DNA from 3 places in the Streptomyces sp. NPDC015345 genome. Region 1 is predicted to be linked to each of the others. Evidence: riboswitches for the same ligand, from Rfam matches in the RefSeq annotation. Region 1 holds a riboswitch; each other region holds the start of a gene.
The links. Region 1 has a riboswitch for thiamine pyrophosphate ahead of thiO (glycine oxidase ThiO). Riboswitches for the same ligand answer to the same signal wherever they lie in the genome.
Positions count from the first base shown of each region.

Region 2: linked by a shared signal. The riboswitch ahead of thiC (phosphomethylpyrimidine synthase ThiC) and the one ahead of thiO (glycine oxidase ThiO) in region 1 are both predicted to bind thiamine pyrophosphate.
Region 3: linked by a shared signal. The riboswitch ahead of ACF062_RS32480 (thiamine ABC transporter substrate binding subunit) and the one ahead of thiO (glycine oxidase ThiO) in region 1 are both predicted to bind thiamine pyrophosphate.

Region 1 is NZ_JBIBTX010000001.1:375,866-385,495, reverse strand. Features, by position in the region: gene pknB (Stk1 family PASTA domain-containing Ser/Thr kinase) at 1-945, opposite strand, end outside; gene ACF062_RS01805 (thiazole synthase) at 1,120-1,923, opposite strand; gene thiS (sulfur carrier protein ThiS) at 1,931-2,158, opposite strand; gene thiO (glycine oxidase ThiO) at 2,155-3,411, opposite strand; TPP riboswitch at 3,409-3,522, opposite strand; gene ACF062_RS01790 (NAD(P)/FAD-dependent oxidoreductase) at 3,653-4,870, shown strand; gene ACF062_RS01785 (Rv2175c family DNA-binding protein) at 4,994-5,359, shown strand; gene thiE (thiamine phosphate synthase) at 5,452-6,111, shown strand; gene metF (methylenetetrahydrofolate reductase [NAD(P)H]) at 6,237-7,154, shown strand; gene ACF062_RS01770 (hypothetical protein) at 7,207-8,082, shown strand; gene ACF062_RS01765 (phytoene desaturase family protein) at 8,108-9,607, opposite strand.
Region 2 is NZ_JBIBTX010000005.1:549,858-559,487, reverse strand. Features, by position in the region: gene hisC (histidinol-phosphate transaminase) at 1-886, opposite strand, end outside; gene ACF062_RS23735 (LacI family DNA-binding transcriptional regulator) at 1,262-2,383, shown strand; gene ACF062_RS23730 (metallophosphoesterase) at 2,625-3,686, shown strand; gene ACF062_RS23725 (hypothetical protein) at 3,867-4,763, shown strand; gene thiC (phosphomethylpyrimidine synthase ThiC) at 4,834-6,639, opposite strand; TPP riboswitch at 6,632-6,786, opposite strand; gene ACF062_RS23715 (YibE/F family protein) at 6,858-8,258, shown strand; gene ACF062_RS23710 (SsgA family sporulation/cell division regulator) at 8,346-8,783, opposite strand; gene ACF062_RS23705 (IclR family transcriptional regulator) at 8,890-9,603, opposite strand.
Region 3 is NZ_JBIBTX010000009.1:230,062-239,691, forward strand. Features, by position in the region: gene rpsB (30S ribosomal protein S2) at 1-200, shown strand, start outside; gene tsf (translation elongation factor Ts) at 303-1,139, shown strand; gene pyrH (UMP kinase) at 1,341-2,102, shown strand; gene frr (ribosome recycling factor) at 2,274-2,831, shown strand; gene ACF062_RS32470 (phosphatidate cytidylyltransferase) at 2,864-3,973, shown strand; gene rlmN (23S rRNA (adenine(2503)-C(2))-methyltransferase RlmN) at 4,070-5,176, shown strand; TPP riboswitch at 5,201-5,317, shown strand; gene ACF062_RS32480 (thiamine ABC transporter substrate binding subunit) at 5,395-6,474, shown strand; gene ACF062_RS32485 (ABC transporter permease) at 6,450-8,138, shown strand; gene ACF062_RS32490 (ABC transporter ATP-binding protein) at 8,138-9,211, shown strand; gene ACF062_RS32495 (response regulator) at 9,311-9,630, opposite strand, start outside.

The DNA.
Region 1 (9,630 bases):
GCGCGGGATCACGCTGGTGCGGTCCTCGGAGTTGTCATGGTGGCCGGGGGCGTCATGCTCCGCCGCGCGGGCCTGCGGCGGCACCGCGTCGAGCTGCTCCTCGGTGAGGGCTCCTCGCGCCTCGCGCAGCTGGGCCAGGAGGGCCACCGCGTCGTGCGGGCGGACGTCGGGGGTGCGGGCGGTGGCGGAGGCGACCAGCTCGTCGAGCGCGAAGGGGAGCCCCGGCACGGCCGCCGACGGGGGCGGCACGTCTTCGTTGAGGTGCTGGTAGAGCACTTGGGCGGGGGAGTCCCCGGAGTGCGGCTTCGCGCCGGTCAGCATCTCGTAGAGCACCACGCCGCAGGCGTACACGTCCACGCGTGTGTCCGCCGTGCCGTGCTCGATCTGCTCGGGGGCGAGATAGGAGACGGTGCCAAGGACGGTGCCGGTCGTGTTCGTGACGGTGTCCACCGCGCGTACGAGGCCGAAGTCGGCGACCTTCACCCGGCCGTCGTCCCCTATGAGGACGTTCTCGGGCTTCATGTCGCGGTGCACGAACCCGGCGCGGTGCGCGGCGCCGAGCGCGGCGAGGACCGGCTCCAGGATGTCGAGCGCGGCCCGTGGCTGGAGCGCGCCGCGCTCGCGCAGGACGTCACGCAGCGTGCAGCCCGCCACGTACTCCATCGCCAGATAGACGTACGCCCCGTCGGTGCCCTGGTCGAAGACGCCGACCACGTTCGGGTGCGAGAGGCGGGCGACCGACTTCGCCTCGCGGATGAAGCGCTCCACGAAGGAGGCGTCGGCCGCCAGCGTGGGGTGCATCACCTTGAGCGCGAGCACGCGGTCGAGGCGGGTGTCCACGGCCCGGTAGACCGTGGCCATCCCGCCGACCGCGATGCGCCCCTCGATCCGGTATCGGCTGTCGAGCAGCTGCCCGACGAGGGGGTCCTGAAGGGTCGTGTCCACGCAGGGGAGTCTACGAGCCGCCACCGACACCTCGTCCCGGCCGGTCCTCCCCGCGGCTGGACTGCAGCCGAGCTGTGACAGGTGACGGGCCGGAGCGCCCCGTCAGGGGCGCGGGGAACTGCGCGCCAAGCCCCCACCGGCGGCCGGCCGCGAGCGAGCAGTACCCCGCCTTGCTCAAGGCGTCCCGAAAGCCGGCCGCTCCGGATCCAGCCGAGCCATGCCCTCCGCAGGAGAGGACGCCTCCGCGAAGTGACGGCGGGGGATCCGCCCGGCCCGGTACGCGAGGCGCCCCGCCTCGACGCCGTGCCGCATGGCCTCCGCCATCAGGACCGGCTCCTGCGCCCGTGTCACGGCCGAGGCGAGCATGACACCCGCGCACCCCAGCTCCATGGCGAGCACCGCGTCGGACGCCGTGCCCGCACCCGCGTCCAGGATCACCGGCACGCGCGCGTGCTCGACGATCAGCTGGAAGTTGTGCGGGTTGCGGATGCCGAGCCCCGAGCCGATGGGGGAGCCGAGCGGCATGATCGCCGCGCACCCCACGTCCTGGAGCTTGCGCGCGAGCACCGGGTCGTCGTTCGTGTACGGAAGGACCGTGAAGCCGTCGTCGACGAGGGTCTCGGCGGCGTCCAGGAGCTCGATCGGGTCCGGGAGCAGCGTGCGCTCGTCCGCGATCACCTCCAGCTTCACGAGATCGGTGCCGAGCGCCTCGCGTGCGAGACGGGCCGTGAGGACGGCCTCCCCGGCGGTGAAACAGCCCGCCGTGTTCGGCAGGACGCGGATGCCGAGCCGGTCCAGGACGGAGAGCACCGAGCCCTGCACACCGGGGTCGAGGCGGCGCATGGCGACCGTGGTCAGTTCGGTGCCGGACGCGACGAGGGCGCGTTCGAGGACGTCGAGGCTGGGCGCCCCGCCCGTGCCCATGATCAGACGCGAGGAGAGGGTGAGCCCGCCGATGACGAAAGGGTCGTCTGCCATGGTGGGATCAGCCTCCCTGGACTGCGGTGAGTACTTCGACGCGGTCGCCCGCGGCGAGCACGGTGCCGGACCACCGCGCGCGCGGTACGACGGTTTCGTTGAGGGCGGCGGCGACACCGGAGTGGGCCGCCGTGAGAGTGGCGACGAGGGCTTCGAGCGTGGTGCCCGGGGTCACGTCGCGTACCTCTCCGTTGACGGAAACGGTGAAGGGCGTACTGGAGGCGGGCGTACTCATGCGGGTTGCTCCGTGAACGACTGCGTGGGCAGTGGCTGCGTTGGGGGTACGAGGGAGGGCTCGGTGAATCGGCGCGGGGTGAACGGCCGCGCCTCGTCGGGAAGCTCACCGGTGGCCAGGGAGTGCGCCATGACGTCGCCCGTCAGGGGCGTCAGCAGGACGCCGTTGCGGTAGTGCCCGGTGGCCAGCTGGAGCCCGGGCAGCCGCGTCGGGCCGAGCAGGGGCGCGTTGTCGGGGGAGCCGGGGCGCAGGCCCGCGCGGGTCTCGGTCAGCGGCAGTTCGGTGATGCCGGGCACGAGTTCGTGTGCGTCCCGCAGGAGTTCGTAGACGCCGCCCGCGGTGACCGTGGTGTCCCAGCCGAGCTCCTCGCTGGTGGCGCCGACGACGAGTTCGCCGTTCTCGCGCGGGACGAGGTAGAGGGCGCCGCCGCGCACGACCGCGCGCACGGTGCGGCTCAGGAACGGCGCGTACGCCTTCGGCACCGTCAGGCGCAGCACCTGCCCCTTCACCGGCCGCACGGGCGGCAGGACGTCGTCGGGAACGCCCGCGAGGCGCCCGCTGAGGCTGCCCGCCGCCAGCACGACCTGGTCCGCGTGCAGCTCGGTGCCGTCCCCGAGGACGACTCCCCCGGCCCGGTCGCGTACGACCGAGAGCCGCTCGGCCCAGCCGCGGTGGAAGGCGACGCCCGCCCGCTCGCAGGCCACGAGCAGCGCCGCCGCGAGCCGGCGCGGGTCGACCTGGTGGTCGCCGTCGACCCGTAGCCCGCCCCGCACGCCCGGTGCGAGCATCGGCTCCAGGCGGCGGCACTCGCGGCCGCTCAGCCACTGCGACTCCAGGCCGGACCGGCACTGGAGGGCGTGCAGTTCGCGCAGGTGGGCACGGTCGTCGGAGTCGAGCGCGACGGCGAGCGTGCCACACGCGCGGTAGCCGAGGTCGCCGACACCGCGGTCGCTCGCCTCGGCCAGTTCGGCGGCGAAGTCCGGATAGCGCCGCGCGGATTCGAGGTTGAGTGCGAGCAGCGTCTGCTCGCCGTGGTGCAGTTCCGTGACGGCGGCCAGCATGCCGGCCGCTACCTGCGCGGCGCCGCCGCCCGGCTCGGGGTCCACGACGGCGACGGAGAGCCCGCGCTGCGCGGTCCGCCAGGCCGTGACCAGGCCGATGATGCCGCCCCCCACGACGAGGACGTCCGTCGGAGTCTTCGATTCCGCCGGTGGCGCACAGGATGGTGTGCGGGGTGGTGTACGTGGCTGCATGGGCGTCCAGCCCCTCCCTTCGCCGGCATGACCCGGATCAGGTTCGTACGGTCGGAGGCCGTCCCAGCCTCCCTCTCAGCCCGGTGCGTCCGGGCTCCCGCGAGTGCTCTGCACCGGCCACCCTAGCCCGTCGCCCCGCGCGGCAGTAGGGGAGCCGTGCCGTCATGGGCGGTGACGGTGTGTCAGAGATCTCCCCGCCCGCCTCTGAAGGCGCCGCCGTCCGCCGCCCTACAGTGATCGGGTGAGCGAGCAGCAGAGGCAGAGCGAGCGGCACGTCGTCATCGTCGGCGCCGGGATGGCAGGGGTGCAGACCGCCGTGGCCCTGCGTGAGCGGGGTTTCGCCGGTCCGGTCACCGTGATCGGCGCGGAACCCCACCAGCCGTACGACAGGCCGCCGCTGTCCAAGGCGGTGCTGCTCGGCAAGGCGGAGGGCTCCGCCTTCGACATCGACTTCGAGGCGCTCGGCATCGGGCTCCGCCTGGGGCGCGAGGTCACCGGCGTGCGCCCCGCGGACCATGAGCTGGACACGGCCGAGGGCCCGGTCGCCTATGACGTCCTGGTGCTCGCGACCGGCGCCGAGCCGATCACGCTGCCGGGCACCGAGGGCGTTCCCGGCGTCCACCTCCTGCGCACCCTGGACGACGCCGCGCGGCTGCGGCCGGTACTCGCCGCGCAGCACGAGATCGTGGTGGTGGGCGCGGGCTGGATCGGCGCCGAGTTCGCCACGGCCGCGCGCGAGGCGGGGTGTGCGGTCACCGTGGTCGAGGCCGCGGGCCGGCCGCTCGCGGGGGCGCTGCCCGCGGAGGTCGCGGCCCCCATGGCGGGCTGGTACGCGGACTCCGGAGCCGTGCTGCGCACCCACGCGCGCGTGGAGCACGTCGAGCCGGGCGCGGTGGTCCTGGCCGACGGGGCCCGGTTGCCGGCGGGCGCGGTCGTCGTCGGCATCGGGGCGCGGCCCGCGACCGCCTGGCTGACCGGCTCCGGCATCGTCCTCGGCGCTCACGGGGAAGTGGTGGCCGACGACCACCTGCGCGCCTCGGTGCCCGACGTGTACGCGGTCGGCGACTGCGCCTCGTTCCCTTCCGGGCGGTACGGCGAACGACTGCTCGTCCACCACTGGGACAACGCGCTCCAGGGCCCGCGCACGGTCGCGGCGAACATCATCGGCGAGGACCCCGCGGCGTACGACCCGGTGCCGTACTTCTGGTCGGAGCAGTTCGGCCGCTTCGTGCAGTACGCGGGCCATCACACGCCCACCGACGAGCTGGTGTGGCGCGGCGACCCCACGGGCATGGCCTGGTCGGTCTGCTGGCTGCGGTCCGGCGCCCTGGTGGCGGTCCTCGCGGTGGGCCGCCCCCGGGACCTGGCCCAGGGCCGCAAACTGATCGAGTCAGGCACCCACCTGGACCCAACTCTGACGGCAGACCCATCGGTACCCCTGAAGAAGGCAGCGCTATAACGCCCCTTGAGGGGCGCGGGGAACCGCGCGCCCGACCTCCACGCATCCGCACCCGAACACACCCCCCGTCCCCGACCGCGGTGCCGCCCGCCGCGGGCCCCCGGCCAGAGATACGCTGGGACGGTGACCGAGATTGACGCAAAGACCGATGCTCTCGTCCCCGCCTGGCTCCACCTCCCCGACATCGCGGAAATGCTCGACGTCGAGGTGACGCGCGTACGCCAGCTGGTCAAGGACGGCCAGCTGATCGCCGTACGCCGTGGTGAGAACCGGACGCTCCAGGTGCCGGCCGCCTTCATCGACGGCGACAAGGTCGTCAAGGGCCTCGTCGGCACCTTGACGCTCCTGAGGGACGACGGTTTCTCCGACGAAGAGATGCTCGAGTGGCTCTTCACCCCCGACCCGACCCTGCCCGGCACCCCCGCGCAGGCACTGAGCGAGAATCGCGGCACGGAGGTGAAGCGCCGCGCCCAGGCGCTCGCCGTCTGAGCAGGCGCCCGTCGTCTGACTGAACACACCGTTCGGGATGCGGGCCGCGCGTCGCGCGGCCCGCACGCCCACGACACCGGGGGGATCTCTCCATGGCCGCCGACCACCCGCGCGCCCAGCTCGCCGACGCCCGGCTCTACCTGTGCGTGGACGCCCGCAAGCGTCAGGGAGACCTCCCCGACTTCCTCGACGCCGTCCTCGCGGGCGGCGTCGACATCGTGCAGCTGCGCGACAAGGGCATGGAGGCGGCCGAGGAGCTGGAGCACCTCCAGGTCTTCGCCGACGCCGCCCGGCGCCACGGCAAGCTCCTCGCGGTGAACGACCGCGCGGATGTCGCGCACGCCATCGGCGCCGACGTCCTCCACCTGGGCCAGGGCGACCTGCCCGTCCCCGCGGCCCGCGCCATCCTCGGCGGCAGCGACGACGTACTCATCGGCCGCTCCACGCACGCCGAGTCCGAGGCCGCCGCGGCCGCCGTCCAAGAGGGCGTGGACTACTTCTGCACCGGCCCCTGCTGGCCGACCCCCACCAAGCCGGGCCGTCACGCACCGGGCCTCGACCTGGTCCGCTACACGGCCTCCCTCGGCACGGACCGCCCCTGGTTCGCCATCGGCGGCATCGACGCGGGCAACCTCGACGAGGTGCTCGAAGCGGGCGCGCGCCGCGTCGTCGTCGTACGGGCGATCAGCGAGGCCGACGACCCGGGCGCCGCGGCGGCGGACTTCGCGAAGCGGCTGCGTACGGCCGGCTGAGCACCTGCTCGGCACCCGCTCGGCGGTGTCCGATCCGTGTCCGATCCGTGGACAAGAAACCGGCAAATGAGATGAAATCCCCAGGTCCGGTTGGGTGACCGCCGTGGCCTGGCTAACCTGCCCGTATGGCCCTAGGCACAGCTTCCACCAGGACTGACCGCGCGCGCACCGTGCGCGACATGCTCGCGACCGGCAAGACGACGTACTCCTTCGAGTTCTCCGCGCCGAAGACCCCGAAGGGCGAGCGGAATCTGTGGAACGCGCTGCGCCGGGTCGAGGCGGTCGCCCCGGACTTCGTCTCCGTCACCTACGGAGCGGGTGGTTCGACGCGTACCGGCACGGTCAAGGAGACCCAGCAGATCGTCGCCGACACCACGCTGACGCCCGTCGCCCACCTGACCGCGGTCGACCACTCCGTGGCCGAGCTGCGCAACATCATCGGGCAGTACGCGGACGCCGGGATCCGGAACATGCTGGCGGTCCGCGGCGACCCGCCCGGCGACCCGCTCGGCGAGTGGGTCGCGCACCCCGAGGGCCTCACCTACGCCTCCGAACTGGTCGAACTCATCAAGGAGTCCGGCGACTTCTGCGTGGGCGTCGCGGCCTTCCCCGCCATGCATCCCCGCTCGCCCGACTGGGAGTCCGACACCCGGCACTTCATCGACAAGTGCCGGGCCGGCGCGGACTACGCGATCACGCAGATGTTCTTCGACCCGGAGGAGTACCTGCGGCTGCGCGACCGCGTCGAGGCGGCCGGCTGCGCGACGCCGATCATCCCCGAGATGATGCCCGTCACCAACGTCCGCCAGCTCGACCGGCTGCCGCAGCTCAGCAACGCCGTGTTCCCGGCCGAGCTGAAAGACAGGATCCTCGCGGCCAAAGAGGATCCCGCCGCTGTACGCTCCATTGGCATCGAGTTCGCGACGGAGTTCTGCGCGCGATTGCTGGCCGAAGGCGTGCCGGGATTGCACTTCATCACGCTCAACAACTCCACGGCGACGCTGGAAATCTACGAGAATCTTGGTCTGCACCAGCAGGCTTGAACGGCAGTACCCCCGTACCCACGGGCGGCGGCCGTAGGGGAGTGGGGCGTACATGGGCTGGACGGTCCTCTACATCGCGTTCGGATTCGTCGCGCTGTGGCTGCTGGGCGAGGTGCTGCTCCAGTACAAGGCCAGGCTGCGCTGGCGGCTGCTGGCGTTCGTGGGCTTCCTGGGCGTCGTCGTCGGCGTGGTGATGTCGTCGGTCCCGGTCATCGCGGCCGGCGCCATCGCCTTCGCGGTCGGCCAGACGTACGTGACGCTGTCGTTCCGCCGGGGCTTCTCCACCGGCTGGGCGCTGGGCGGGAAGCCGGGCCTCAGCAAGCGCCGCAAGAAGCCGTCCCAGGGCGCGGCCGCCGCGCAGGAGCCGACGCTCCAGGTGTCCGACCTGGAGTATGAGCAGGCCCCGCCGCCGCCCGCGCACGCCCCCGGGGTCTACGAACCGGAGCCGCTGCCCGACGACACCGGGCAGTACGGCGTCTACACCGACGCCGCGCACGCCCCGCCGGCCGCGGGCGACGCCTACCACGGCGACGGCGGCCAGGGCTATGACGCCGCCGCCTACACCGGCTACGACCAGCAGAACTACAACTACGACGAGACCGGCCACCAGCAGTACGCCGCGTACTCGGACCCGTATGTCGGCACGCAGACCTACGGCGCCCGGCAGAGCTACGACACCTACGGCGACCAGCAGCAGTACGCCCCCTACGGCGGCGACACCTACGGCGGGCTCGGCGAGGTCTACAACGACACCCCGCCCGGCGGCGTCTGGGTGCCGCACCAGCGCACCACCGACGAGCCGTACGGCGGCGAACTCCCGGCGGAGCAGCCGTATCCGTACCAGGGCGGGCAGACCGGCGGCCACTCCGGCGGATACGACGACTCCGGCTACGACTCGGGCCACAACGAACAGCAGTACCGCTACTGACCCGCTGCTCACCGGCTCCTCGAGGTCACTGCGAGCCGCGGAACTCCGGTCCCTCGACGATCAGCCCGGCGACCAGCGCGCCCGACATGCCCGCGTGGGGCAGGCCGCCGCCGGGGTGCGACCAGCCGCCGACCGCGAAGAGGCCCGGCAGGCGGGTGCTGTTCGCCGGGTGCAGGAGCGCGCCGTCGGCCGCGGCGAGCGCCGGGGCCGGGACCGAACCGCCGTCGGCGCCGGTGGCCTCCGCGATGTCCGCCGGGGTGTGCGTCCGGTGCCACAGGAGGCGCTCGCGCAGGCCGGGGAGCACGGCCTCGGCGCGGGAGATCACGCGCTCCACGTCGGCCGGGGAGACCTCCAGGTGCGCCGGGACCGTCACCGTGAGCGTCACCGCTTCGTGTGCGCCGTCGGGCGTGAGATCGGGGTCGTCGGGGCGCAGCACCGTGACCGTGGGGGAGGCGGGCAGGCCGGGCCGCTCTCCGAAGAGGCGGTCGAGCTCGTCCTGACGGTCGGCGGAGTGCAGCACCGTCCGGTGCGGGGTGCCCTCGGGGCGGGCTCCGGAGAGGGCCAACAGGACCGTCAGACGGCTGGGCATCCCGGAGCGTGCGGGCACATCACCCTCCGACCGTATGTTCACACCGGGCAGCATTCCGGCCAGGACGGTGGGCGCCACACCGGCGACGACGAAGTCCGCCTCGGCCGTCGTGCCGTCGGCGAGCTCCACGCCCGCGGCCCGGCCGTCCTTCTCGGTGATCCGGACCACCGCCGCGTCGAACACGAACTCGACCCGGCGGGCCAGGCACCGCTCGTACACCGCCTCGGCCAGCGCGCGCAGACCGCCCCGCACCGACCAGGTGCCGAACGTCTGCTCCAGGTACGGCAGGACGGCCGCGCTCGCCGGGGTCGTGCGGGGGTCGAGGCCGTGCGCCAGGGCGAACTGCTCCAGGAGCGCGACAAGGCGGGCGTCGCCACCCAGCTCCAGCTCACCGATCTCGCTGAGCGTGGCCGCGCGGCGCTCGCGGCGCAGCAGGCGCTTGTGAGGCACGGCGGGGTAGGGCTCGCGGGAGCCGAGCACCTCCCAGTTGGGGTACAGCGGCTCTTCGAGCAGGGGGCGGCGGGTGCGGTCCCAGGTCTCCCTGGCGCGGTTCATGAACGCCGCCCAGCGGGCGCCCGCGCCGTCGCCGAGCGCCGCGTCCAAGGCCTCGCCGACGCCCGCGCGTGAGGCGTTCGGCAGGTCCGTCGTGGTGCCGTCGGCGAAGACATGGCGCACGGCGGGCTCCACCTGGGAGAGCTCGACGCACTTCTCCAGAGGTTCCTTGCCGGTCTTGACGAACACGTCGCGGTAGACCGCGGGGAGCGGGAGCAGTCCCGGTCCGGTGTCGAAGGCGAAGCCGTCCCGCTCGACGCGGCCGAGCGCGCCGCCGTAGGTCCGCCCGCGTTCGTACACCACCACCCGGTGGCCCGCGACGGCCAGCCGGGCGGCCGCCGTCATCGCGCCCATCCCGGCGCCGATCACCACAATCCGTGCCATGCCAGGGACTTTATCGGCCACCA
Region 2 (9,630 bases), on a different contig from region 1:
TCCAGCCCTGCCCGCGCAGCGCCTCGACCACCCGCGTGCGCTCGGCGACCAGCGAGCCGACGCGGCCCATCAGCTCGTCCTCGGCCCGCAGCGAGGCCACTGCCGCGTCCTGTGCCAGCTGGCTCACGCCGAAGGGCACCGCCGTCTTGCGCAGCGCGGCGGCCACCGGCTCATGGGCGACCGCGAAACCCACGCGCAGACCCGCGAGGCCGTACGCCTTGGAGAACGTACGAAGGACACAGACGTTCGGCCGCTCGCGGTAGATCTCGATGCCGTCCGGGACCTCGGGGTCGCGAATGAACTCGCGGTACGCCTCGTCCAGCACGACCAGGACGTCACGCGGCACCCGGTCGAGGAAGCGCTCCAGCTCGGCCCTGCGGACCACGGTGCCGGTGGGATTGTTCGGGTTGCAGACAAAGATGAGGCGGGTGCGTCCGGTGATCGCGTCGGCCATCGCGTCCAGGTCGTGGACCTCGCCCCGCGTGAGCGGCACCCGCACCGACGTCGCGCCGCTGACCTGGGTGATGATCGGGTACGCCTCGAAGGACCGCCAGGCGTAGATGACCTCGTCGCCCGGACCGGACGTGGCTTGGAGCAGCTGCTGGGCGACGCCGACCGAGCCTGTGCCGGTGGCGATGTGCGAGAGCGGCACGCCGAAGCGCTCGGCCAGTTCACTCATCAGGGCCGTGCAGGCCATGTCGGGGTAACGGTTGAAGGACCCGGCCGCGGCGAGCGCGCTCTCCATGACGCCCGGGAGCGGCGGATAGGGGTTCTCGTTGGAGGACAGCTTGTAGGCCACCGGACCGTCGGCCGCGGCGGGCTTGCCCGGCTTGTAGGTGGGGATACCCTCCAGCTCGGCGCGCAGCCTCGGGCTCGTCTCGCTCACCGCAGTCCTCCTCGTACCGGTACCGGCGACAGTTCGAATACTGCTCACCTTATGAGGATTCGAGGCTGGTGCGAATGGCCTACGGAGATCCGTCTCCGGAAGGCGCGCGGCAAGGGGGAGCGCCCCGCGGTGTTCCGTGCGCCGGTGGCTCACTCCGTGGCGCGCATCCCTCGTGAAGGTGAGTTGAGACCTCTTCGAGACCTCGCGCATCTGACAGGACCGCGCCAGACGATCAGCGGCAACTAACGCTCACAACGTCCAACTACCCTGCGTTCCATGGTCATTGGCGCGCTGGAGCCATGCAGAAACGTGCCTGTCAACGAGTGAATATGCGTCCGCGCTACCCACCCCGATGAGCCCTACTATCGGCTCGCCATGACAGCAGCAGGGAAGCACCAGGTGAGCCGAGCGGAGACCGCCCGCCGGAGCAACCGGCAGAACCGAGCGGGCATCAGAGACGTCGCCGCGGCCGCCGGTGTCTCGATCACGACTGTCTCCGATGCCCTCAACGGCAAGGGGCGGCTGCCCGACGCCACCCGACGCCATGTCCGCGAGGTCGCTGAGCGGCTGGGCTATCGCCCCTCCGCCGCGGCCCGAACCCTCCGTACCGGCAAGTCCGGCCTCATCGGCCTGACCGTGACCACGTACGGGGATGAACCTTTCACCTTCACCGAATTCGCCTACTTCGCGGAGATGGCCAGAGCCGCCACCTCCGCCGCCCTCGCCCGTGGCTACGCCCTGGTGATCCTCCCGGCCACCTCGCGCCGCAGTCCGGTCGACGTGTGGTCCAACGTCGCGCTCGACGGCACCGTCGTCGTCGACCCCTCCGACCACGACCCGGTCGTCAGCGAGCTGGTCAGACAGGGCCTGCCGGTGGTCTCCGACGGCCGCCCCGCGGGGTCGCTGCCCGTCACCGCCTGGGTCGACAACGACCACGAGGCCGCGGTCCTCGGGATCCTCGACCACCTCGCGGCGGCGGGCGCCCGCCGGATCGGCCTCCTCACCGGCAACACCACGGACACCTACACCCACCTGTCCACGACCGCGTACCTCCGCTGGTGCGAGCGCGTCGGACAGGACCCGGTCTACGAGTCCTACCCCGCCCACGACCCGTGCGCGGGCGCCGTGGCCGCCGACCGACTGCTCGCCAGGCCCGACCGCCCCGACGCCGTCTACGGCCTCTTCGACCCCAACGGCACCGACCTGCTCGCCGCCGCCCGGCGGTACGGCCTGCGGGTCCCCGACGACCTGCTGCTCGTCTGTTGCAGCGAGTCCACGGTGTACGCCACCACGGAACCGCCCATCACCACGCTCTCCCTCAAGCCGAGACGCATCGGAACGGCCGTCGTACAGCTCCTCATCGACGCCATCGAGGGGCTCGACTCGGGCGGGCCCGTCGAACAGGTGATACCGACCGAACTGATCGTGCGCACCTCGTCCGAGCGACGTCCGCCGCGCACGACGGTCAGTCCGCCACGCTCCTCGGGCTCGGGCTGACCCGGACGCTGACTCAGACGATTTCGGGCAGAGGTGGGCTACCAACCCGCCACCAGGGGGGAAACCTCTGCCCAATTCGGGAGAAAACCTCGGTGAACCGGGGTCTGGGACCGATTCCCCACCCCTGGTGCACCACACAGCGGGAGCCGCATTCCTATGATGGGCGGACGACACCGCGGGCCGCTGCGACCAGGCAGTCCGTTCTCGGTGCAGATGCGGCGCAATGGTGGTGGAGGGGTCGATGACTCAGGGGGCCGGTCAGGGACCCGATGTGCGGACGGCGACGCTGCGCGACTTCCGCGTACCGGCGTACGTCCATGAAACGACCGGCCCCGCCGAGGTGAGCCCTCCGGCGCCGGCTCCGGGGGGACTGCCGGACGACGGCTACACCCCCACCCAGCGTGACTTGCCGGTCATCAACCGCGGCGACACGGTCCAGGTGCAGGTCATGCCGGATCCCCCGCAGCCGAGGCCGGGCGACGAGCTCGGCCCGCTGTTCGTCGTGGGCGACGTGCACGGCTATCTGGACGAGCTCCTCGCGGCCCTCCAGGAGCAGGGCCTCATCGACGCCGACGGCAACTGGTCCGCGGGCAACGCGCGCCTGTGGTTCCTCGGCGACTTCACCGACCGCGGGCCCGACGGCATCGGCGTCATCGACCTCGTGATGCGGCTCTCCGCCGAGGCCGCGGCCGCCGGCGGCTACTGCAAGGCGCTCATGGGCAACCACGAGCTGCTCCTGCTCGGCGCCAAGCGCTTCGGCGACACGCCCGTCAACTCCGGCGCGGGCACCGCCACCTTCCAGGCCGCCTGGCTGCTCAACGGCGGCCAGAAGACCGACATGGAGCGCCTGGAGGACCACCACCTCCAGTGGATGGCCCGGCTGGACGCGATGGAGGAGGCCGACGGCCACCTGCTCGTGCACTCCGACACGACCGCCTACCTGGATTACGGCGACTCGATCGAGGCAGTGAACGACACCATCCGCGAGACCCTCACCCGCAACGACGCCGACGAGTGCTGGGACCTCTTCCGCAAGTTCACCAAGCGCTTCGCCTTCCGCGACGAGTCGGGCTCCTCGGCCGTACGCGAGCTGCTGGACATGTACGGCGGCACGCGCATCGTCCACGGCCACAGCCCCATCCCCTACCTCCTGGGTGACGTCGGCTCCGAGGACGAGTCGGACGGTGGCGGACCGGTCATCGAGGGACCGCACGTCTACGCCGACGGCCTGGCCATCGCCATGGACGGTGGAGTGACCATGGCCGGAAAGCTACTGGTCTGCCAACTCCCCCTGGGTATCTGAGCGTTCGCTGGGCAGGCGCCCCCTTACAGGATCACGCCGACCGGGGGTGCCAATTCTGGAAACCCCCTGTCACCGCGTGCCGTCACGGCTCTACCATCGGCTTATCCGTAGCAGGCTCCCCTCCGTTTCTGCCCGACGGCTCGTAGCCATGCGAGCCTTAGCCCTACGGAGCATCGGGGGATGCACATGAACAGCGCTCCACACCTGCTCAATGAGGACCGCCCCGAATACGAGCGGATCCTCGATGAGGCGCTGCGCACCGCACCTGACCGTCCTGAACTCGCCGCAGTGGGCCAGCGGCTCAACACCGAACAACTGCGCACCATGGCCCTGAACGCGACAGCACTGATCACGGCCGCCGCCACGGCCGAGTACGCGCACTACGTGAAGGTTCGCGAGGAGTTGCGCGAACCTCGACCGTCCTCCACCTCGATTCGCGAAGGGAGTGGACACAGCGCCGCGGAGTCGGGCTCCGGCGGCATCGGCATCGCCACGACGATGGGGGAGGTCGCGGAACCCGCGGCGGCGGCAGGAGCCGGGGCGATCGCCGTGGTGGCGGTCCTCGCCCCCGTCCTCGCCGGGACGGCCGCCGCGATCTTCCTGCTCGTCGGCTACATCCTGAAGATGCTCAACCCCGAGCCCGCCTTCGCGGACACCCTGCTCACCGCGGGATGGCTGTTCGGCGCGCTCACCGCCGGGGGCATCCTGGTCGCCGCGGTCGGTCTGCTCCTGACGGCCCTGCGAAACGGCGCCACATCGCTCCAGGCGGGACTCCACGGCGAGCAGTACGAGGAAGTGTCCCGAGCCAGGGAAGCCTGGAGTCAGGCGCTCCTCGAACGGGGCGTCGTGCCGTTCCTCCGTGAGGCCCTGACGGATCCGGGCGCGGCTCCCGCGGCCCGCGCGCCGTCGCACGGGGCCGGAGGAGCCGCGGCGGGTGGCCGCATGCCGCAACTCGGCTACAACCGGCCCGGGTTCAGCAGCCCGGACGGCGGCCGGGCGACAGGGTCGCGGCCGAGCTTTTCGAGCCCCGACTTCTCCAGCCCGGACTTCGGCGGACCCGAACACAAGCCCGAGTAGGCAAGGGTGTCCGCAGAGCCGGTCGTCGCGACACTCTGCGGGCACCCCCTACGTGCCTACGAGGTTTCGCTCAGTCGGCGATCGGCAGATAGACCCGGTTGCCGGCGGCGGCGAACTCCTTGGACTTCTGCTCCATGCCCGCCTCGATCTCGCCTTCCGCCAGGTCACCGCCGTGCTGGCGGCGGATGTCCTGGGAGATCTTCATCGAGCAGAACTTCGGCCCGCACATCGAGCAGAAGTGCGCTGTCTTCGCGGGCTCGGCCGGCAGCGTCTCGTCGTGGAACTCCCGCGCCGTGACCGGATCGAGGGCCAGGTTGAACTGGTCCTCCCAGCGGAACTCGAAGCGCGCGTCCGAGAGCGCGTCGTCCCAGTCCTGCGCGCCCGGATGCCCCTTGGCGAGGTCGGCCGCGTGCGCCGCGATCTTGTACGTGATGACGCCGGTCTTCACGTCGTCGCGGTTGGGCAGGCCGAGGTGCTCCTTCGGCGTGACGTAGCAGAGCATGGCCGTGCCCCACCAGCCGATCATCGCGGCGCCGATGCCCGAGGTGATGTGGTCGTAGGCGGGCGCGATGTCCGTGGTCAGCGGGCCGAGCGTGTAGAACGGCGCCTCCTCGCAGATCTCCTGCTGGAGGTCGATGTTCTCCTTGATCTTGTGCATCGGGACGTGACCGGGGCCCTCGATCATCGTCTGTACATTGTGCCTCTTGGCGATCGTGTTGAGTTCCCCGAGGGTCCGGAGCTCGGCGAACTGCGCCTCGTCGTTGGCGTCCGCGATCGAACCGGGCCGCAGGCCGTCGCCGAGCGAGTACGTCACGTCGTACGCCGCGAGGATCTCGCACAGCTCCTCGAAGTGCTCGTAGAGGAAGCTCTCCTTGTGGTGCGCGAGGCACCAGGCGGCCATGATCGAGCCGCCGCGCGAGACGATGCCGGTCTTACGGCGGGCGGTGAGCGGGACGTACGGCAGGCGCACACCGGCGTGCACCGTCATGTAGTCCACGCCCTGCTCGGCCTGTTCGATGACCGTGTCCTTGTAGATCTCCCAGGTCAGCTCCTCGGCCTTGCCGTCGACCTTCTCCAGGGCCTGGTAGAGGGGCACGGTGCCGATGGGCACGGGGGAGTTGCGCAGGACCCACTCGCGGGTGGTGTGGATGTTGCGGCCGGTGGAGAGGTCCATGACCGTGTCGGCGCCCCACTGGGTCGCCCAGGTCATCTTGTCCACCTCCTCCTCGATGGAGGAGGTGACCGCGGAGTTGCCGATGTTGGCGTTCACCTTCACCAGGAACTTCTTGCCGATGATCATCGGCTCGATCTCCGGGTGGTTGACGTTGGCCGGGATCACGGCGCGGCCCGCGGCGACTTCGGCCCGCACGACCTCGGGGTCCATGTTCTCGCGGATCCCGATGAACTCCATCTCGGGCGTGATCTCACCGCGCCGGGCGTACGCGAGCTGTGTCACCGCCTGGCCCGGGCGGCCGCGGCGTGGCTGGCGGGGGCGGCCGGGGAAGACCGCGTCGAGGTTCTTGAGCCCGCCGCGCGGCGAGGTGTGCTTGATGCCGTCGTCCTCGGGGCGGGGCGGACGGCCCACGTACTCCTCGGTGTCGCCGCGGGCGATGATCCAGTTCTCCCGCAGCGGCGGCAGGCCGCGGCGGACGTCGGTCTCGGCGGACGGGTCGGTGTACGGACCCGATGTGTCGTACAGGGTGACGGCCTTGCCGTTGGTGAGGTGCACCTGGCGGACCGGCACGCGCAGATCGGGGCGTGAACCCTCGATGTACGCCTTGTGCCAGCCGATGGACTTCCCGGCCTCCGCCGCGACAGCGTTCTCAACGTGCTCGTCGCTGCTGGAGGCAGGCGTGCGTGCGTCCGATGTGGTCATGAGACCTACTCCCTACGCCGGCATTACCCGGTAACAGGTTCGGCGGTCGACGCAGCGGATTCCGTACGTTCATGCACGACTCGTGCCGTTTCGTACGGAGGTCAGCGCCCTCTCAGCCCGGTGCTCCGAGCTCCCGCGATTGCAAAGGTGGCTCCACGCTAGCGTCATGTCGGGCGCGCTGAACAGAGGGCCCCTCCCGTTCTTGCGATGATCGGTCCGTGACCACCACACCCCCGCCGCCGCCTCCGCCCTCGCAACCGCCCCGCTCCGGCCCGTCCCCCGACGGCTCCGGGCACGGACACGGACACGGCCATACGCACAGCCACGGCCCCGCCGCGCCCGTCTCCCAGCACCTGCGCAAGGTCATCGCGGCGGTGCTGATCCCCTTCGCCACCGCGGTCGTCGTGGGCCTGTTGGTCCTGTGGCCGGGCGGGACGCCGAGCCATGAACGCACCGGCGTCGGCTTCGACCGGCAGACACAGTCGGCGACGGTCGCCAAGGTGCAGGAACTGCCCTGCAAGGACCTCAACCCCTCGCAGCCGCAGCCGAACGGCGACACCTCCACTCCCGAGGGCCAGAGCGCCCAGTCCCGGGCCGAGGGCACCTGCAAGAAGGCGCTGATCGAGGTGACCAGCGGTGACGACAAGGGCCGCACGTTCACCGAGATCATCCAGCCGGACTCGCCCCGGCAACTGCGCAAGGGCCAAGAGGTGGTGGTCGCCTACGAGCCCAAGGCCCCCGAGGGCCTTCAGTATTCGGTCACCGACGTGAACCGCAAGATCCCGATGGCGCTGCTCGCCGGCATCTTCGCGCTCGCCGTCGTGGTGGTGGGGAGGCTGCGCGGTGTGATGGCCCTGGTGGCACTCGCCATCAGCTTCCTGGTGCTGACCTTCTTCATCCTGCCGGCGATCCTCCAGGGGTCGAACCCCCTGGTCGTGGCGGTGATCGGGGCGAGCGCCATCATGCTGGTCGCGCTCTACCTCTGCCATGGCCTCACGGCCCGTACCTCGGTCGCGGTGCTCGGCACCCTCATCTCCCTCCTCCTGATCGGCCTGCTCGGCTCCCTGTTCATCGGCTGGGCCGCGCTGACCGGCAACACGGACGACAACACCGGCCTCATCCACGGCCTGTATCCGTCCATCGACATGAGCGGCCTGCTGCTCGCGGGCGTCATCATCGGCTCGCTCGGCGTCCTGGACGACGTGACGGTCACCCAGACCTCAGCCGTCTGGGAACTGCACCAGGCCAACCCGACCATGGGCTGGCGCGGCCTCTACCGCGCGGGCATCCGCATCGGGCGCGACCACATCGCCTCGGTCGTCAACACCCTCGTCCTCGCCTACGCGGGCGCCGCGCTGCCCCTGCTGCTGCTCTTCTCGATCGCGCAGTCCAGCGTGGGCACGGTCGCCAACAGCGAGTTGGTCGCCGAGGAGATCGTGCGCACCCTGATCGGCTCGATCGGCCTGGTCGCGTCGGTGCCGGTGACCACCGCGCTGGCCGCCCTGGTGGTCTCCGCCGACCGCTCCGCCACCACCGGGCCCGGCGGCCCGGCCGCGGCCACCGGCACCCCCGCTCCGCGATCCTCCCGTGGCGGGAAGGGCCGCCGCCGCAAGGCCTGACGCCGGAGGGGCCCGCGCGGCCCTTTGAGCCGGGAGAAGCCGCGAAATGCACCAATCTGCCATTCATATCTGCCCACCGGTCGGCGGTCAGCCCGCGTTCTGCTCCTCCGCCAGGATCCGGTCGAGCGCCTCGTCGAGGTGCGCGTCGAAGTCGGCGAGCGTCCGCTCCTGCCCGAGCGGCACCAACCTGTCCGTACGGTCCAGGAAGGCGAGCAGCGGCGGAATGCCCACCCGGAACAGCGCCTGATCCGGGCCGACCTGAAGCCTGATCAGCGCCTCGTCCATCAACTCGGGATCAGTGGGCTCGATCCGCACATCCCCGACCCCGCACGGCCGGCCCACTCCGTCGATCAACAGCTCCCGGCCGAATGCCCACGTCACCGGAGCGTCACCGGGCAGATGAAACGTCAGCCGCACGGCAAAAGGATCACCGGTCTCATAGCGCAACTCCACCGGGATACGAAACGACAGCTCCTCGGAAACAAGGAAGCTCATCATGACCTCTGCCTGAACCGTCTCGTCCATCGCGCCGCCCTACCCCGTCACTTGGCCTTCAAGTGGCCAGGAACCAACTCCCTGACACTCATGGCATCTTGCTTAAAGTACACACCAGATCACAAGGAGTGAGTTTTCAGATGCTGATAGAGAAGGCGAGTGTCCCTAGTAGCTTTCCGATCTCACGCTGCAATCTCTCCGCCGCGGGCAGCAGCCTGTCCGCCTGACCTGCGGGCACGGAAATGGCCAAGGTCGCCGCGGTGTCTCCCGCCAAGATCGGAATCGCCGCGCAGACCGTCCCCAACGCGTACTCCTGTCGCTCCACCACGGGCCTCATCCGCTCCATCGCCTCGAGCCGACGCAGAAACGTGCGGTCGTCGCGGACCGAGTAACGCGTGATCGACTGAACCGGATAGCGGTCGAGGTGGTCCTGCCTGGCCTCGTCGTCGAGTTGGGAGAGCAGGCACTGCCCGATGGCGTGGGCGTGACCCGTCTCCCGGAAGTCTGCCCATTCCTCGACCGCGGGATTGCCCGGGGTGTCGGAGACCGCCACGATCTCGATCTCGCCCTCGCGGTAGACCGCGAAGTACACCGGCACCCCGATGACGTCCCGGCAGTGCGCCAGCGCGTCACCGATCGTGCCGCGACGATTCTGCTGCGCCCCGCTGCTGCTGAGCCGCTCGGCCGCCTCGCCGAGTACGAACACTCCTTTCTCGCGGCGCAGATAGCCCTCGTGGGTCAGCGTGCGCAGCAGGTGGTAGGCGGTGGGGAGCGCGAGCCCCGCTTCGCGGGCCAGTTGCTTGGCGGGCGCGCCGTCCGGGTGCGTGGAGGCGGCTTCCAGCAGCCGCATGGCCCGCTGCACGGAGCCGATGAGGGT
Region 3 (9,630 bases), on a different contig from region 1:
CGGGCGAGAAGGCCGCCGGCGAGCCGCTCGCCGAGTGGGAGCGCGACCTGCTCGAGGGCGACAAGAAGGCCGACGCCGAGGGCGAGAAGGCCGCCGAGGCCCCCGAGGCCGAGGAGAAGCCGGCCGAGGACGCCGCCGAGGCTCCCGCCGCCGAGGCCCCCGCAGCCGAGGCCCCGGCCGCGGACGCCGAGCAGGCCTGACCTCACAGGTTCGGTAGTTGACGGCGGGGGCCCGATCGGCCCCCGCCGTTCACCCGTAGACCTCCGTAGATCTTTCAAGACTTCGAGAGAGAATTTTCGATCATGGCGAACTACACCGCCGCTGACGTCAAGAAGCTCCGTGAGCTCACGGGCGCCGGCATGATGGACTGCAAGAAGGCGCTCGACGAGGCCGAGGGCAGCGTCGACAAGGCCGTCGAGGCGCTCCGCATCAAGGGCCAGAAGGGCGTCGCCAAGCGCGAGGGCCGCTCCGCCGAGAACGGCGCCGTGGTCTCCCTCATCGCCGACGACAACACCTCCGGCGTCATCGTCGAGCTGAAGTGCGAGACGGACTTCGTCGCCAAGGGCGAGAAGTTCCAGGCCGTGGCGAACAACCTCGCCGCCCACATCGCCAAGACGTCCCCGGCCGACCTCGAGGCGCTGCTCGCCTCCGAGATCGAGGCCGGCAAGACCGTCCAGGCGTACGTCGACGAGGCCAACGCCAACCTCGGCGAGAAGATCGTCCTGGACCGCTTCGCGCAGTTCTCCGGCGCCTACGTCTCCGCGTACATGCACCGCACGATGCCCGACCTGCCCCCGCAGATCGGTGTCCTCGTCGAGCTGGACAAGGCCGACGCCGACGTCGCCAAGGGCATCGCGCAGCACATCGCCGCCTTCGCGCCGAAGTACCTCTCCAAGGAGGACGTGCCGGCCGAGGTCGTCGAGTCCGAGCGTCGCGTCGCCGAGGAGACCACCCGCGCCGAGGGCAAGCCCGAGGCCGCGCTCCCGAAGATCGTCGAGGGTCGCGTCAACGGCTTCTTCAAGGAGGCCACCCTCCTCGGCCAGCCGTACGCGCTGGACAACAAGAAGTCGGTCGAGAAGGTTCTCGCCGAGGCCGGTGTCACCCTGAAGCGCTTCACGCGCATCAAGGTCGGTATCTGAGTCCGTACCGCGATCGACGGTAGGCCCCCTATAGGGTCGACAGCGGTCGCCCGCGTGGGGAGCCCCGGAAGGGGAACCCCGTACGCGATGTACGACCGCAGGATCTGACGAGGAGGCCACTGCCGAGCATGGGATGCGAACGACACCCCACCGGCAGTGGCCTTTTTCGTATGTGTGTCAAGTAAGAGAAGCGAGAACACCATGACCACCAAGGCCGACTCGAAGAGTGACGACGGCAAAGTTGCCGGACGCTTCCTGCTGAAGCTCTCCGGTGAGGCGTTCGCCGGTGGAGGCGGCCTCGGGGTCGACCCCGACGTGGTGCACGCCATCGCCCGGGAGATCGCGGCCGTGGTCCGCGACGGCGCCCAGATCGCCGTCGTCATCGGCGGCGGCAACTTCTTCCGCGGCGCCGAGCTCCAGCAGCGCGGCATGGACCGGGCCCGCTCGGACTACATGGGCATGCTCGGCACGGTCATGAACTGCCTCGCCCTCCAGGACTTCCTGGAAAAGGAGGGCATCGACTGCCGCGTCCAGACCGCCATCACCATGGGCCAGGTCGCGGAGCCGTACATCCCGCTGCGCGCCGTGCGCCACCTGGAGAAGGGCCGTGTGGTCATCTTCGGCGCCGGTATGGGCATGCCGTACTTCTCCACCGACACCACCGCCGCGCAGCGCGCCCTGGAGATCGACGCCGAGGCGCTGCTCATGGGCAAGAACGGCGTGGACGGCGTCTATGACTCCGACCCGAAGACCAACCCCGACGCGGTGAAGTTCGACGCTCTCGGCTACGGCGAGGTCATCACCCGCGACCTCAAGGTCGCCGACATGACCGCCATCACGCTGTGCCGGGACAACAAGCTGCCCATCCTCGTCTTCGAGCTGCTCTCCGAGGGCAATATCGCCCGAGCCGTCAAGGGTGAGAAGATCGGCACACTCGTGGGCGACCAGGGAAGCCGGAACTGACCTCAGGGCCTTGGGCCTCAGGGATCTGAGCCCGACTCAAGGGACGTACGCGAGACGCCCCTTGAGGGGATGGACAAAGCCCTGCCGGTCGGACACCGTGCAGGAAAGACACGCGACGCAGCCGGCCGCCCCGTGCTAGCCGGGCCTACTCAAGACACGCAGGAGCAAGTGGTGATCGAAGAGACCCTCCTCGAGGCCGAGGAGAAGATGGAGAAGGCCGTCGTGGTCGCCAAGGAGGACTTCGCCGCGATCCGCACCGGCCGTGCGCACCCGGCGATGTTCAACAAGATCGTGGCGGACTACTACGGCGCGCTGACGCCGATCAACCAGCTGGCCTCGTTCTCGGTGCCCGAGCCGAGGATGGCGGTGGTGACCCCGTTCGACAAGACCGCGCTGCGCAACATCGAGCAGGCGATCCGCGACTCCGACCTCGGCGTCAACCCGAGCAACGACGGCAACATCATCCGGGTGACCTTCCCCGAGCTGACGCAGGACCGCCGCAAGGAGTACATCAAGGTCGCCAAGACCAAGGCCGAGGACTCCAAGATCTCGATCCGCTCCATCCGCCGCAAGGCGAAGGAGACCATCGACAAGGCCGTCAAGGACGGCGACATCGGTGAGGACGAGGGCCGCCGCGCCGAGAAGGAGCTGGACGACACCACCGCGAAGTACGTCGCTCAGGTGGACGAGCTGCTCAAGCACAAGGAAGCCGAGCTGCTCGAAGTCTGAGGCTCGAGTCCGAGGAATCAGGAAACCGATCCGTGAACGACTCTTCCTGGGGGGCGCCGCCCAGAGCCGGGTATTGGGGGCCGCCCGACCAGGGACCTGGTCAGGGGGCGCCCCCGGCAGGTCCCGCGTACGATGCGCAGGACGCGCTGCTTCCGTCCGTGACGCAGCCGATGCCCATCGTGCCCGACGCACCGGTGAGCGGCTCTGACCAGGACGACCGGGGGGCCACTCGGATGGGCGGCCCCCTGTTCCGTGACGAGCCCTCGCAGGAGCCCATGCCCAGCGCACCACAGCCCGCCCCGGCAGCGCCGCAGCCCGCGCCGAAGAAGAGCGCGGGCCGCGATCTCGGTGCGGCCATAGGAGTCGGTGTGGGTCTCGGCGCGGTGATCATCGCGTCGCTGTTCATCGTGAAGGCCGCCTTCATCGGCGTGATAGCGGTCGCCGTGGTGGTCGGCCTCTGGGAGCTCACCTCCCGCCTGGAGGAGCGCAAGGCCATCAAGGCGCCGCTGGTGCCGCTCGCGGTGGGCGGCGCGGCGATGGTCGTCGCCGGCTACGTCCGGGGCCCCGAGGGCGCCTGGGTGGCGATGGCGCTCACCGCGCTCGCCGTCCTGGTCTGGCGCATGACCGAGCCTCCCGAGGGCTATCTGAAGGACGTCACGGCGGGGGTCTTCGCGGCCTTCTACGTCCCGTTCCTCGCCACGTTCGTGGCGCTGATGCTCACCGCGGACGACGGACCGCAGCGGGTGCTCACCTTCCTGCTCCTGACCGTGGTCAGCGACACCGGGGCGTACGCGGTCGGCTGGCGCTTCGGCAAGCACAAGCTGGCGCCGCGCATCAGCCCCGGCAAGACCCGCGAGGGCCTGCTCGGCGCGATCACGTTCGCGATGGCGGCGGGCGCGCTGTGCATGGAGTTCCTGATCGACGGCGGGACGTGGTGGCAGGGGCTGCTCATCGGCCTCGCGGTCGCGGCGAGCGCCACGCTCGGCGATCTCGGCGAGTCGATGATCAAGCGGGACCTCGGCATCAAGGACATGGGCACGCTTCTGCCGGGGCACGGCGGCATCATGGACCGCCTGGATTCCCTGCTGCCGACGGCGCCGGTCGTCTGGCTCCTGCTGGTGATCTTTGTCGGGTCCGGCTGACCTCTACCTGGTCTGACCTGCGCGAATGTGTGTGAGGGGTCCGTTGTCCACAGGGCGGCGGGCCCCTCGTCGTATGTCTGCGACACTGGATGGACCATGCCTGTACCCGGAGAACTCACCTTCGTCGCGCCCCGCGGAGCCAAGAAGCCCCCGCGGCACCTCGCCGACCTCACGCCCGCCGAGCGCAAGGAGGCCGTCGCCGCCATCGGCGAGAAGCCGTTCCGCGCCAAGCAGCTCTCGCAGCACTACTTCGCGCGGTACGCCCACGACCCGGCCGAGTGGACCGACATCCCCGCCGGCGCGCGCGACAAGCTCCGTGAGGCTCTGCTGCCCGACCTGATGTCCGTGGTGCGGCACATCAGCTGTGACGACGACACCACCCGCAAGACGCTCTGGCGGCTCTTCGACGGGACGCTGGTGGAGTCGGTGCTCATGCGGTACCCCGACCGGGTCACGATGTGCATCAGCTCCCAGGCCGGATGCGGCATGAACTGCCCGTTCTGCGCCACCGGCCAGGCCGGTCTCGACCGGAACCTGTCGACGGGCGAGATCGTGCACCAGATCGTCGACGGCATGCGCGCGCTGCGCGACGGCGAGATCCCCGGCGGGCCCGCCCGTCTGTCCAACATCGTCTTCATGGGCATGGGCGAGCCGCTGGCCAACTACAACCGCGTGACCGGTGCCATCCGCCGCCTCACCGACCCCGAGCCGGACGGCCTCGGGCTCTCGCAGCGCGGGATCACGGTGTCGACGGTGGGGCTCGTCCCCGCCATCCACCGGTTCTCCGACGAGGGCTTCAAGTGCCGTCTCGCGATCTCGCTGCACGCCCCGGACGACGACCTGCGAGACACCCTCGTGCCGGTCAACACCAAGTGGAAGGTGCGGGAGGTGCTCGACGCCGGCTGGGAGTACGCGGCCAAGTCGGGGCGCCGCCTCTCCATCGAGTACGCGCTGATCCGCGACATCAACGACCACGCGTGGCGCGGTGACCGCCTCGGCCGGCTGCTCAAGGGCAAGCCGGTGCACGTGAACCTGATCCCGCTGAACCCCACGCCGGGCTCGAAGTGGACGGCCTCGCGGCCCGAGGACGAGAAAGCGTTCGTGGAGGCCATCGCCGCCCATGGTGTGCCGGTCACGATCCGGGACACCCGGGGCCAGGAGATCGACGGGGCGTGCGGTCAGCTCGCCGCGGCCGAGAGGTAGTCTGGCCGTCGTACACACATCTGCATATTCCGACAGGGGAGCGCCACAGCGCTGAGAGTGCGGCACCTTGGACAGGTGGGCCGCAGACCCTCTGAACCTCGCCCAGGTCATTCTGGGTAGGAAGTTCGGGCACCACTCAAGCTGTTGCGCCCTGCCCGCGGCCATCCGGTCGGCGGGCAGGGCCGCGTCTCTTCCTGGACACCCAGGAGGACAACTCAGTGAGCACCAAGAAGATCACGTCCGTCGCCATCGCGGTGGGTCTCGGGCTCGTCGCCGTCTCGGCGTGCGGCTCCGGCGACGACGCCTCGAAGGCGGACTCCAAGTCCGTCACGCTCGTCAGCCATGACTCCTTCAACGTCTCCAAGGACGTGCTGAAGGAATTCGAGAAGCGGTCCGGGTACCAGGTCAAGGTCCTCAAGGACGGGGACGCGGGCGCCGCCGTGAACAAGGCGATCCTCTCCAAGGACAACCCGCAGGGCGACGTCTTCTTCGGAGTCGACAACACCCTGCTGTCGCGGGCGCTCGACAACGGCCTCTTCCAGTCGTACGAGGCCAAGGGCTCCGACAAGATCAAGCCGGAGTACCGCGTCGACCAGGGCAAGCACCGTGTGACACCTGTCGACAGCGGCGACATCTGTGTCAACTACGACAAGAAGTACTTCGCCGACAAGAAGCTCGCGCCGCCGAAGTCCTTCGACGATCTGCTCAAGCCGCAGTACAAGAATCTGCTGGTCACCGAGAACGCCTCGACCTCGTCGCCCGGCCTCGGCTTCCTGCTCGGCACCGCCGCGAAGTACGGCGACAAGGGCTGGGAGAGCTACTGGAAGGAGCTCAAGGCCAACGGCGTCAAGGTCGTCGACGGCTGGGAGCAGGCGTACAACGAGGAGTTCTCCGGGTCCGCGGGCGGCAAGAAGGCCAAGGGCGACCGGCCGCTCGTCGTCTCCTACGCCTCTTCGCCGCCCGTGGAGGTGCTCTACGGCAAGCCGCGGCCCAAGGAGGCGCCGACCGGCGTCGCGACCGGCACGTGCTTCCGCCAGGTCGAGTACGCGGGCCTGCTCGGCAACGCCAAGAACGCCAAGGGCGGCAAGGCGCTCCTGGACTTCCTGGCGGGCGAGGAGTTCCAGGCGGACATGCCGCTGAACATGTTCGTGAACCCGGTGCGGGAGGGCGTCGAGCTGCCCGAGCTGTTCACGAAGCACGGTGTGACGGTCGACGAGCCGCAGACCATGGACCCGAAGAAGATCGCCGACAACCGCGAGCCGTGGATCAAGTCGTGGACCTCGCTCGTACTGAAGTAAAGGCCCGTCCCCTCAGGGGATTCAGCCGCGGGGGCGCGGCTCGGCTCGGTCTGATGGCCGTGCCCGTCGCGTTCTTCGCGCTCTTCTTCGCCTATCCGGTCACGGCGATCGTCGCGCGCGGACTGCACGTGGACGGCGGCTGGCGGTTCGGGCGGATCGTGGACGTGCTCGGGCAGTCCGACATCCGGCACGTCCTGTGGTTCACCACCTGGCAGGCGCTCGCGTCGACCGCGCTCACGCTGCTGATCGCGCTCCCCGGCGCGTATGTCTTCGCGCGCTTCGACTTCCCGGGCAAGCAGGTGCTGCGGGCCGTCGTCACCGTGCCGTTCGTGCTGCCCACCGTCGTGGTCGGCACGGCGTTCCTGGCGCTGATCGGGCGGGGCGGGCTCTTCGACGAGCTGTGGGGTGTGCGGCTCGACACCACCGTGTGGGCGATCCTGCTCGCGCACGTGTTCTTCAACTACGCGGTCGTCGTCCGCACCGTCGGCGGGCTCTGGTCACAGCTCGACCCGCGCCAGGAGGAGGCCGCGCGGATGCTCGGCGCCTCGCGCTGGAGGGCCTGGCGGACGGTGACGCTGCCCGCGCTCGGGCCGGCCGTCGCGGCCGCCGCCCTCATGGTCTTCCTCTTCACCTTCACCTCCTTCGGCATCGTCCAGATCCTCGGCGGGCCCGCGTACTCCACACTCGAGGTGGAGATCTACCGGCAGACCGCGCAGTTGCTCGACCTGCCCACGGCCGCCGTCCTGACCGTCGTGCAGTTCGCGGCGGTCGGGCTCATCCTCGCGATCCATGCCTGGACCGTGCGGCGGCGCGAGAGCGCGCTGAAGCTGGTCGACGCCTCGGCCGTGGCCCGCCGCCCGCGCGGCGCGGGGCAGTGGACGCTGCTCGGCCTGGTCATGGCCACGGTCGCCGTGCTGATACTGCTGCCGCTCGGCGTGCTGGTCCAGCGCTCCCTCGACGCTCCCGGCGGCCATGGATTCGCGTACTACCGGGAGCTGACCTCGGCGGAGGGCGGTGCCTTCCTCGTGCCGCCGATCGAGGCGGTGTGGAATTCGCTCCAGTACGCGGTGGTGGCCACCGGCATCGCGGTCATCATCGGCGGGCTTGCGGCGGCCGCGCTGACGCGCAGAGCCGGTCGTCTCGTACGCGGATTCGACGCACTGCTCATGCTGCCGCTCGGGGTATCGGCGGTGACCGTCGGCTTCGGGTTCCTGATCGCGCTGGACGAGCCGCCCCTTGATCTGCGGGCCACCTGGATCCTGGTGCCGCTCGCCCAGGCCCTCGTCGGCGTGCCCTTCGTCGTACGCACCATGCTGCCCGTCCTGCGCGCGGTGGACGGGCGGCTCCGGGAGGCGGCGGCCGTGCTCGGGGCGTCGCCGCTGCGGGCCTGGCGGGAGGTGGACCTGCCGATGGTGCGGCGGGCGCTGCTGATCGCCGCCGGGTTCGCCTTCGCGGTGTCGCTCGGCGAGTTCGGGGCGACCGTCTTCATCGCGCGGCCCGACAACCCGACCCTTCCGGTGGCCGTGGCGCGGCTGCTCGGGCGGGCCGGGGACCTCAACTACGGCCAGGCGATGGCCCTTTCGACCATCCTGATGGTGGTGTGCGCGGTGTCGCTGCTGCTGCTGGAACGCATCCGTACCGACCGCACTTCGGGGGAGTTCTGATGACGACCGCCTTGCTGAGCCTGCGTGAGGCGACCGTCCGGTTCGGGGCGCGGGCCGTGCTCGACGCCGTGGACCTGGAGGTCGCCGAGCACGAGATCGTCTGCGTGCTCGGGCCGAGCGGCAGCGGCAAGTCGACGCTGCTGCGGGCCGTCGCAGGGCTCCAGTCGCTCGACGCGGGGCGCATCGAGCTCGGCGGGCGTGACCAGCGCGGGGTGCCGGCGCACAAGCGGGGCGTCGGCCTGATGTTCCAGGACCACCAGCTTTTCCCGCAGCGCGACGTGGCGGGCAATGTCGCCTTCGGGCTGCGCATGCGGGGCGCCTCGCGCGCCGAACAGGCCGGCCGCGTCGCCGAGTTGCTCGAACTCGTCGGCCTGCCGAAGGCACAGCGGCGGGCGGTCGCCTCGCTGTCCGGCGGGGAGCAGCAGCGGGTCGCCCTCGCGCGCGCGCTCGCGCCCCGCCCCCGGCTGCTGATGCTCGACGAGCCGCTGGGTCAGCTCGACCGCTCCCTGCGCGAACGCCTCGTCGTCGAACTGCGGGAACTCTTCGACGAGTTGGGCACGACGGTGCTCGCCGTCACGCACGACCAGGGTGAGGCCTTCGTGCTCGCCGACCGGGTCGTCGTGATGCGGGAGGGGCGGATCGCCCAGTCCGGCACGCCCCTTGAGGTGTGGCAGCGCCCGGTGGACGAGTTCGTGGCTCGGTTCCTCGGCTTCGAGAACGTGCTTCCGGCGACGGTCACCGGCGAGACGGCCGACACGGCATGGGGCAAGGTCCCCGTGCCGAGGGGCGCCCCCGCCGGGCGGTGCGAGATCCTGGTGCGGCCGGCCGGGGTGCGTCTCGTCCCCGTCGAGCAGGGGCTGCCCTGCGCCGTGACGGCACGCACCTTCCGCGGCACCCATGTCGCGGTGCGACTCCAGCCGGCGGAAGGACCGCGCCTGGAGGCGGCGTGCGCGCTGCGGGAGGCGCCGGAGGTGGGCGAGAGGGTCGGGGTCGCTTTCGACGCGGGGGATGTCGTGGTTCTCGGGGGTGCGGCGGCGGAGGCGGGCGTGTCGGCGGTGCGCAAGCCGGTCTAGCGTGCGCGCGCCGCCCTGCGGCACCGGCCTGTGGCACTCCCTGTGGCACCGACCTGTGGCGTCCCCCTGTGGCACCGGCCCCGTCTGGGTGCTCCCGGCTCAGCCCCGCGCCGCCGCGGCCCTCACCAGTCCCCGTTCGTACGCGAGGATCACCGCCTGTGCCCGGTCGCGCAGCCCCATCTTGGTGAAGAGGCGGTTGATGTGCGTCTTCACCGTGTGGTCGGTGATCGTGAGGCGGTCGGCGATCTCCGCGTTCGACAGGCCCTGCGCGATGAGGACGAGCACCTCCACCTCACGGGCCGTCAGCCCTTCGACGCCGCCCGCGGGGACCGGGGGGACAGCGGCCCGCTGGCGCGTGAACTCGGCGACGAGACGCTTGGTGATCTCGGGCGACAGCAGGGCGTTGCCCGCCGCCACGA